One region of the Sinomonas soli genome, then DNA from elsewhere that is predicted to be linked to it. Evidence: riboswitches for the same ligand, from Rfam matches in the RefSeq annotation. Region 1 holds a riboswitch; the other holds the start of a gene.
The links. Region 1 has a riboswitch for cyclic di-AMP ahead of ACYVKZ_RS05260 (M23 family metallopeptidase). Riboswitches for the same ligand answer to the same signal wherever they lie in the genome.

Region 1 (4,594 bases):
CGGTGGCCTTGGCGAACTTGGACCCGAACTCGCCGAAGGAGAGGTGCTGCGCCTTGGAGCGCACCAGCCCGAAGGAGGCGACGTCCCAGAACGCAGTCGAGCCGCCGACTCCGAGGACGACCTCGTAGCCCTCGGGTGCGGCGAAGAACTCCTTGAGGCCCTCGCGCACGTTGCCCACGAGGTTCTTGACCGGTGCCTGGCGGTGGGAGGTGCCCAGCAGCGTCGAGCCCGCCGCGGCGATCGCGTCGACCTGCTCCTTGCGGACCTTGGACGGGCCTGCCCCGAAGCGGCCGTCCGCCGGCAGGAACTCGGCGGGGATCTGAAGCTGGCTGGTATCGCTCACGGGGGCGCCTCCTATGTGGATCCGGTGTAGGGGCGCGGGCTCGGGCCCTCCCGCCCCGGATCAAGTGTGCCGCACCCGCGAGCGGCCGTGCGAATCCGAGCCGGCGCCCCGTCGGGCGGCTAATCTGAGCAGATCAAAATAAGCTAGACTCGCTGTGGGGCGGTGAAGCGCACCGCCCGTCCCGCCGCCAGGAGCCCGCCCCGCGCATGTCCGACCTCATCGATACCACCGAGATGTACCTGCGAACCATCCTCGAGCTCGAGGAGGAGGGGATCACCCCCCTGCGTGCGCGCATCGCCGAGCGGCTCCGCCACTCGGGCCCCACGGTGTCGCAGACCGTGGCGCGCATGGAGCGCGACGGCCTGGTCGTGGTCTCGGGGGACCGGCACCTCCAGTTCACCGAGCAGGGCCACAAGCGCGCCGTCGAGGTCATGCGGAAGCACCGCCTCGCCGAGCGGCTCCTCGCGGACGTGATCGGCCTCGACTGGCCCTATGTCCACGACGAGGCCTGCCGGTGGGAGCACGTCATGAGCGAGCGCGTCGAGCGGCGCCTCTTCGAGCTGCTGGGGCGCCCGAGCGAGTCGCCCTACGGCAATCCGATCCCCGGCCTGGAGGCCCTCGGCGGGGAGTCGTCCGCGGGCTTCGGCGACGGCGTCGTCACCCTCGTGGAGGCGATGGGCGCCTATACGGCGGGCGCGCTCGTCGTCGTGTGCCGCCTGGCCGAGCCGATTCAGGTCGATCCCGAGCTCCTCGCCCAGCTCGAGGAGGGCGGCATCCGCCCGGGGGCGAAGGTGACGCTCGAGCGGGTCGGCGACTACATCTCCGTGCGCGTCGCGAGCGTCGACGGCGCCCTCGAGCTGCCCGCCGAGGTCGCCGCGCACGTCTTCGTCTCCATCGGCTGAGGCGCCGCTCCTCTCCCGTCTCTGTCCCCGTCTGCCGGCCGTCCCTTTTCCCCGTCCTGTGGCCGTCCTGCCGGGCCGCCGTAGCCGGTGGCCGCGCGGGTCCAGCGGCCGGCGGACGGCCTGTCGCCACCGTGATCGCACACGTCTTCACACAAAGGGACAAAAACTCTACCCGCTGGACTAATTGCTACCGGGGCGTAGCGTGTGAGCGATGTCTCACTAAAGATCACGGGAATATTACAGTGCGCCGTCATGGGCCTATGCTGGAGGCGGCGACGGGACATCGTCGCCGTTCCGCCCGTGCGCCGAGCTCTGCCAGCGGGAAGGAATCACAGCACCCTTATGGCAGAGGCGGGGGACCCACCGATGGCGGCCGCGGGCCGCCTTGGGGTGAAGCCGCAGCACGCTCGGTGCCCCGCCCCGGCCTGGCCGCGCGTGGTCCCCGTGCGGCTGGGCCGAGTCTGGACTCTCTGACCCGAACCCGACAGCTAACTCCGCAGGCGAGGACAGAGAGGGAATCGCTTGACTCAGTCAGCCGTGCGCGGCAGGCGGCGCGCGGAGACTCCGCCGCGCCCCAGGGCCGCCGCCGCAGGCTCCGATGCGGTCCGCCGCGGGCGCCGGGCCGCCGAGCGCCGCGGCCCGATGCGACAGCTGGCCGAGATCGCCGCCGTCGCCGGGGTCGGCCAGAAGGCCGGCGTGGCGCTCGCTGCCACGGGCCTCGTCCTGACCGTGACCGTGCCGACGGCCACGCAGGGCGCCGCCGCTACGGACACGGGCTCCGAGCAGCCGCAGGTCACCGCCGCCGCGGATGCCGTAGTCCCCTTTGCCCGCGCCGCAGTAGGCAGCGCCGCGGACCCGGACGGCCACCTCAAGCAGCTGCTCGGCGCCCAGTCCGCCGGCCGCCTCACGCCGGCGCAGGCACAGCACGCGCTCGGCGCCCCGCTCGCAGCGATGGAGCGCACCTCGCCGTTCGGCTACCGCGTGAGCCCCGTGACGGGCTCCGCGGGAGAGTTCCACCGCGGCCAGGACTTCGCTGCCCAGTGCGGCACTGCCGTCAGGGCAGCGGCCGGCGGGACCGTGACCTTCGCCGGCTGGCATCCCTACGGCGGCGGAAACCGCGTGGTCATCGACCACGGCAACGGCCTCGAAACGACCTACAACCACCTCTCCTCGTTCTCGGTCTCCGTGGGGCAGAAGGTGGACCGAGGGGCGGCCATCGCGCTCAGCGGCACCACAGGCGCCTCGACCGGGTGCCACCTCCACTTCGAGGTCATGGTCAGCGGCGAGGTCGTCGACCCCAACGGCTGGCTCTGAGAACCAACGACGGCGCGTGCGCGTCCCCGCCCTCTGCCCGGCGCCGCGAGGAGTCGGGAAGCCCCTCCAGAGACGCGCTGTGTCCGTTTCGTGATGACCTGTTTTCTGGCTGTGATCCGAATGTGACATTTCGAGCGGCCTCGGGTAAGGTCGTTCCTGTTCCAGCTCCTACCAAGTTGGAACATCCGGGAAGAACGCCGAGCTCTGCCACTTCCCGGAGCCGTTCGCACATTCCGTCTGGCAGAGGCGGGGGAACCACTTTCGGCCTTCTGCTGTCTGGAAGGCCTTGGGGTTAAGCAGCCTGGCTCCGCCAGGAGGCCGGATACTTTCCATCCGAACCCGACAGCTCACCTCGTAGGCATTGGGAGAGGCTACAACTGTGTCGACTCGCACGTTGACTGCGCGCCATCGCGCCCTACCGGTTCGCACGAGCCCGCTTGAGGCTGTTGCGCACGCGGTTTCCGGCAACGCCGGCACCATCGGCCGCCAAGCGGCCGTCATTGCGGCGGCTTCGGGGCTGATCATCAGCGCCGGGCTCCCCGCTCAGGCAGCAGAGACCTCCCGCGAGGCCTCCGCACTCTCCGACGTGGCCAGCGCCTCCGCGCCGAGCGTCGTCGCGTCCAATGAAGCCCAGGTCTCCTTCGAGCGCCCCGCCGTCCACTCGGTGGCGGCGCCGACCGTCGAGACGGCAGTCGAGCAGGCGGCGCAGTCCACTGCGCCCGCCGCCTCCCCGGCCTCCGAAGGCAGCCTCAGCGTCCAGTCGTCTGCGCCGCGCCTCGCGGCCGCGGCCAGCGCTCTCGGCTCGACTCTGGCAGGCATCGCCTACACCGGCATCGGCCACCCCTACGTGTGGGGCGGCACCACCCCGGCCGGCTGGGACTGCTCGGGCTTCACTCAGTGGGTCTACGCTCAGGCTGGCATCAGCATCCCCCGCGTCCAGGCCTGGTCCATCATGCACCAGACGGCGACGCCCGCCCCCGGTGACCTGGTGGTCCAGAACGGCGGCGCTCACGTGGGCATCTACGTGGGCAACGGGATGATGATCAGCGCTCTCAACCCTTCACAGGGCACGCTGCTCCATGCGGTGAACGCTACCGGCTCGTCCGTCTTCTACACCCTCAACTGAGACCAATCCGCATTCTGGGCGGCGCGATGGACCGTGACCATGGCGCCCCGCCTTCTGGGCTGACCCCCTGCTGCCCTGAAGGACACGAAAACAGAGAGAGAACCCCCTGATATGACCACTCGTGCAGGCATTGCCCGCCACCGCGCGGACAACACCTCCTCGCTGGCCGTCATCGCGAAGGCCGTCACCGAGAACGCAGGCGGCGTCGGCCGCCAGGCCGCAGTCATCGCCGCGGCCGGCGGTCTCGTGCTGACCGGCGGCGTCGCGGCCAACGCCGCAGAGGCCCCCTCGCAGCGCGAGGCCTCCGCCCCGGCCGCGCTCGACGTCGCCAACGCCGTCCAGGCCCCCATCTCCGCCGAGGCCAACGCCAACGTGAGCTTCGAGCGCCCGGCCGTCGAGTCTGTCGCCGCCCCGGTCGTCCAGGCTCCGGCTCCGGCCGCCGCCCCCGCTGCGCCGGTGGCGCAGGCGAGCACCGAGACCCAGGTCGCCGCCGCCCCCGCGAAGGTCCAGGCCGCAGCCTCCACCGCCGTGGACGCCCCCGCCGCCAAGCCCGCCGCCTCCTCGGGCATGGGCGCCGCGATCGCCGCCGCCGCGTACGCACAGCTCGGTGTGGCGCAGGACTGCACCATGCTCGCCACCAACTCGCTGGCTGCCGTGGGCATCCACTACCACGGCTGGCCGGCTGGCTACCTGTCGCTCGGCCGCACGGTGAGCGCCGCGGAGGCGCAGCCGGGTGACCTCGCCTACTACGCCGACGGCGGCATGGGCATGGCCCACATCGCGGTCTACGTCGGCAACGGCATGGCCGTGCACGGCGGCTGGAACGGCGGCACCACCGCGCTGTTCAGCGTCAACGTCGGCTCCGGCCCGGTCTTCATCCGCGTCGGCGGCTGAGCCAGCCGATCCCGG
Region 2 (4,594 bases), on a different contig from region 1:
GGCTGTGAACGCCCTGTGCACGCAAGCCTAGCCCGGTCACAGAAGCCGCAGGCGGCCGGCACAGCCCGGACACAGCATCCGCGCCAACCCTGATACCAGAACGCCGCACCCTCGAGGAGGACACCATGGACCACAACGATTCACCCCGCCCAGACGGGCACCGCCCCACCGAGCCGACCGTCCCGCAGGAGACGGTCGCCTCGCCGTACGGCGAGCACGGCGGCTACCGCGAGCACGACGACGCGTCCCGCCCGGGTGCCGCGCCCTCCGCCGGCTGGGGCGCGGCGCAGGAGCAGACCCAGCAGTACCCCGGCTGGGGCGCCCCGCAGCAGGGCGCGCCGCAGCAGGGCGCCCCGCAGCAGGGCGCGCCGCAGCAGGGCGGCGTCCGGCAGACCGACCAGACCCAGCAGTACCCGGGCTGGGGCGCCCCGCCGGAGCAGCTCTACGCCCAGCCCGCCCCGGGCTGGGGTGCGGCGGGGGGCAAGGGGCCGCACGCTCCTGCCGGGCGGTGGCGCGGCCTCACCTCGACCCAGAAGGGCGTCGCGGCTGCGGCGGCAGCCGTCGTGATCGCCGGAGGAGCCGGCGCCGCCGTGTGGGCGGCGAACTCCTCCAACGCGTCCACGGACAGCAGCGCCGCGAACGGCTTCGGCGGCGCGGCCGGCCAGGGCGGGTTCGGCCCGCAGGGCGGCACGGGCGGCCAGGGCGGAACCGGCCAGCAGGGCGGCAGCGGGGCCCAGGGCAGCACGCGCGGCTTCGGGGGCGCCGGCGGGGTCGGCATCGGGATGCTCGGCCAGATGCTGCACGGCGAGTTCGTCGTGGTCCAGGGCAGCACGAACGTCACGATGGTCGAGCAGACCGGCACGGTGACGGCCGCATCCGGGCAGTCCGTCACGGTCAAGAGCAGCGACGGCTTCCAGCAGACCTACGCGCTCTCGTCCTCGACCCAGATCGCCGCCCGCGGGATGCGGGGACGCGGTGCCTCCGGCAGCGGGACCTCCGGCACCGAGACCCTCGCCCAGGGCGAGACGGTGAGCGTCATGGCACTCAAGGACGGCCTCGCGGCCCAGACGGTCATGATCACCGGCACCGGAACTGGAACCGGGACGGGTTCCGGCACCTCGAGCTGAAGCGGCCCTCCGCGGGATACCACAACGGCGCCGCCGGCCTCGAACGTGAGGCGGGCGGCGCCGTCGTGCGCAGCGGGGCGGCTCAGGCCGTGCCCGGCAGCAGCCCTCAGTACCAGTTGTGGGCGAGGTGGAACGCGAGAGCGTTCGCGGGCGAGCCGTAGCTCTTCTTGATGTAGTCAAGGCCCCAGTCGATCTGGGTCTTGTAGTTGGTCTGCCAGTCCGCGCCCACGGACGCCATCTTGCTGCCCGGGAGAGACTGCACGATCCCGTAGGCCCCGGAGCTGGCGTTGGTGGCCGTGGTCGACCAGCCGGACTCCTTGTTCCACAGCGTGACCAGGGCGCTCATCTGGTCCTGTCCCCAGCCGAACGCCGAGAGCCGGCTCGCGGCGTAGGCCTGGGCGGCCGCCGGGTCGTTGACCGGCTGTGCCGCCGCGGCGGCCTTGGCTGCGGCTGCGGCTGCCTGGTCGGCTGCGGCCTTGTCCGCCGCCGCCTTGTCGGCTGCGGCCTTGTCCGCGGCACTCTTGTCGGCTGCGGCCTTGTCCGCGGCAGCCTTGGCAGCGGCGGCCTTGTCGGCTGCCGCCTTGTCTGCTGCCGCCTTGTCCGCAGCGGCGCGCGCATCGCTGCTCGCCTGGGCGAGCGCGCTCGGCTGGCTCGGGCTCGGGGTCTGCGCGGCGGCGGACGCCGAGGGGGCCGTCACCGAGGCGGTGCGGGCGAGGTCAGCCGAGTTCGCGGTGGCTGCCGCGCCTCCGCCGGCAACGGCGAGGAGGCCGAGGGACAGGGCGACGACCGCGCTCCGGTTGCCGAAGCGGTCAGTTCCCTTCTTCGCGGCACGGGCCAGGGCGGAACGGTTCGGGGCGACGGCTCGGCGTCGGCCATGAGGGCGCGCGGAAGCGCGGTCAGGGGTCTTGCTCACAAGCGTAAGGGCCTCTCGTTTGCGCCTGCGAAGTTAGCTGTCGGGTTCGGATGAGAGTCATCCGGCCCGGCCAGTGGCACGGGCTTCACCCCGAGGCCGCCATGAATGCGCGTAGCACTGGGCGCGGCCGCTGAGTGGGTCCTCCGTCTCTGCCTCCTACGTCCCCCCAGGCCGTCGGCAGAGCTCGGCGGACAGGGCCTGAGGGATGCCAGCCGTGGGGCGGGCACCAGACCACTGTAGGGGAACCGACCCCTGATTGTCACATTTGGGTAACAGCAGATTCGTCAGCTGCCGGACCGGGCAAGCAGCCGCGCCCGCGTGCGGTGTAGACCATGTGGTCCGGCCATGTCCAGCCGCGCGAAGCTGCGGCGCGCCTGCGTGTCGAGTCACGTCCACGGTGTGAGATCGGCCGCGCACGGCCTCACCCGCCCCCAAAGGCCAGAGTGGTCGAATATTGTTCGACAAAGAGCCGACCGCTTCTCGAAACTGTGAAAATATCTGTTCACATTCTCAGATCACCGAATTGTGATTCCTATCACAACCCTCGCGGTCTGTCTCGCATGGTGAGACAAACCCGACAATGTTACTTGCCTGTAGCCATTGTTACGGGACACACTCTCACTGTGAACAAAGACTCAGCAGCACCTGCAGCCGCAGACCGCCGCCTCGCCGGGACACCCTCCGGCCGAACCGCATGCTGCTGTCGAATGCCGAGCTAACTGCACCACCCCAGCACTCAGCCCCAGTCTTTTCGCCGCCCAGCGTCGGGCATCCACCGCCAGGCGGGCGCTTCTGCTCCGCATTCGAAGCCTTCACGGCTAGCAGTCTCACGAGGTTCATCCATGTCTGTTGCATCCGGCTACGTCCACATCTCTGTCCGCAACGCCCAGAAGGCCCAGAAGCCGGGCCACCGCCAGCCCTTCAGTGCCCACTTCGGCGGCGCCGAGGCGTACCAGCACGGCGCCGCCGCGGCCCGCACCCCGTCCCTGGGCGCCGTCCAGGACGCCGCGCCCATGACAGCCCCGACCCCGGTCATCCAGCCGGGCGCCGAGCCGGTCCGCGCGGTCACGGCGGACAACGTCGCCCACGGCTTCGTGCTCTACGTGGGTCTCTCCGAGCAGCAGGCCGCCGCCGCCGGGACCTCGATCGCGCGCATCGCCCAGGAGCTCCGGGCCTACGCCCAGTCGCTCGTCGAGGGCGTCGAGAGCTACGCCGCGGTGGCCGTGGCGCCTGCGAGCGCGCCGGGCTCCCCGCTCGACGTCGTGCGCTCCACCTTCGGCGACCCGACCGTGTCCGTCCGGCAGCCGCGCCCGGAGCCGCGCCCCGCGGTGTCCGATTCCCGCCCTGCCGGCGTGCTCATCGACCTCGCCCGGCGGGAGGTGCACCTCGACGGCGAGACGCTCAACCTCACGTTCAAGGAGTTCGAGCTCCTGAACTACCTCGTCGAGAACGGCACGCGCACCGTGAGCCGGGACGAGCTCCTCGAGAGCCTGTGGAAGAACGCCGAGGAGGTGCCCAACGAGCGCACCATCGACGTCCACATCCGCCGCCTGCGTTCCAAGCTCGGCAGGCTCGCGAACACCGTCCGCACGGTGCGGGGCCAGGGCTACCGCTTCTACGAGCACCCCGAGGTCATCGTCTGGGCCGCGCCCGAGTACTCGATCTGACGGTCCGCCGATCCGGCCGCGGCCGGGCCCTGCTGCCCGGCCGTAGGCTGGTGGCGTGAGCAAGCACCACCTCAAGCGCCTCATCGTCCTCCGCCACGCGAAGGCCGCGTGGCCCGAAGGGGTCCCGGACGCCGAGCGGCCGCTCGCCGAGCGCGGGCACGCGGACGCCCCCGAGGCGGGCAGATGGCTCGTCAAGCACCACGTCATCCCCGACTTCATCCTCTGCTCGACGGCGCTGCGCACCCGCCAGACCACCACGTGGGTCTGCGAGGAGCTCGGGGACCGGGCACCCACGCCGAAGCTTGAGTCCGGCCTCTATGCGGCGAGCGCCGCGCGCATGCTCGCCGTGGTCAACCACGTCCCGGAGACGGTGCGGTCCCTGCTGATCGTCTCCCACATGCCCGGCGTGCAGGACCTCGCGCTGCGCCTCGCCTCGCGCGACTCCGACCAGGACGCCTACATGGACGCCGCGAGCCACTTCCCGACCACCGGTCTTGCCGTCTTCGAGACCGAGACGCCCTGGGCCGAGCTCGACGGCCAGGATGCCCGGCTGGTCAGCTTCGCCGTGCCGCGTTCGAAGAAGAAGGGCTGACGCGGCTCCGCGTCTGGGCTGGCGTGCGCGGCGCTCCGGCGCGCTGGGGCGTCCGTGCCGCGGTGCTGCGGGCCCGGGCCGGGGCCGCTCTCGTGGGGGCAGGCTTTGCAGCGGACGACGGCGCGCGGTTCGGACGGCGCGCGCCCGCACCGGCGGCGGGGCGGGCCCGCACGGCGGGCCTGCGGGACTCGGGCCAGACGGCTCCGCCCAGCAGCATCGCGAGCGTGGCGGCGGCGGCCACCAGGGCGCCGAAGAAGAACGGATCGGCGTCGCGGCTCGAGACCGTCGTGACGCT

Region 2: linked by a shared signal. The riboswitch ahead of ACYVKZ_RS06750 (aggregation-promoting factor C-terminal-like domain-containing protein) and the one ahead of ACYVKZ_RS05260 (M23 family metallopeptidase) in region 1 are both predicted to bind cyclic di-AMP.

Annotation. Positions count from the first base shown of each region.
Region 1 covers NZ_BAAGSN010000005.1:60,755-65,348, reverse strand. Annotated here, with positions in the region: gene serC (phosphoserine transaminase) at 1-343, opposite strand, end outside; gene ACYVKZ_RS05265 (metal-dependent transcriptional regulator) at 550-1,245, shown strand; cyclic di-AMP (ydaO/yuaA leader) riboswitch at 1,571-1,764, shown strand; gene ACYVKZ_RS05260 (M23 family metallopeptidase) at 1,768-2,559, shown strand; cyclic di-AMP (ydaO/yuaA leader) riboswitch at 2,768-2,934, shown strand; gene ACYVKZ_RS05255 (C40 family peptidase) at 2,954-3,685, shown strand; gene ACYVKZ_RS05250 (NlpC/P60 family protein) at 3,797-4,579, shown strand.
Region 2 covers NZ_BAAGSN010000006.1:234,874-239,467, reverse strand. Annotated here, with positions in the region: gene ACYVKZ_RS06755 (hypothetical protein) at 126-1,127, shown strand; gene ACYVKZ_RS06750 (aggregation-promoting factor C-terminal-like domain-containing protein) at 1,234-2,040, opposite strand; cyclic di-AMP (ydaO/yuaA leader) riboswitch at 2,048-2,240, opposite strand; gene ACYVKZ_RS06745 (winged helix-turn-helix domain-containing protein) at 2,883-3,707, shown strand; gene ACYVKZ_RS06740 (SixA phosphatase family protein) at 3,763-4,299, shown strand; gene ACYVKZ_RS06735 (hypothetical protein) at 4,262-4,594, opposite strand, start outside.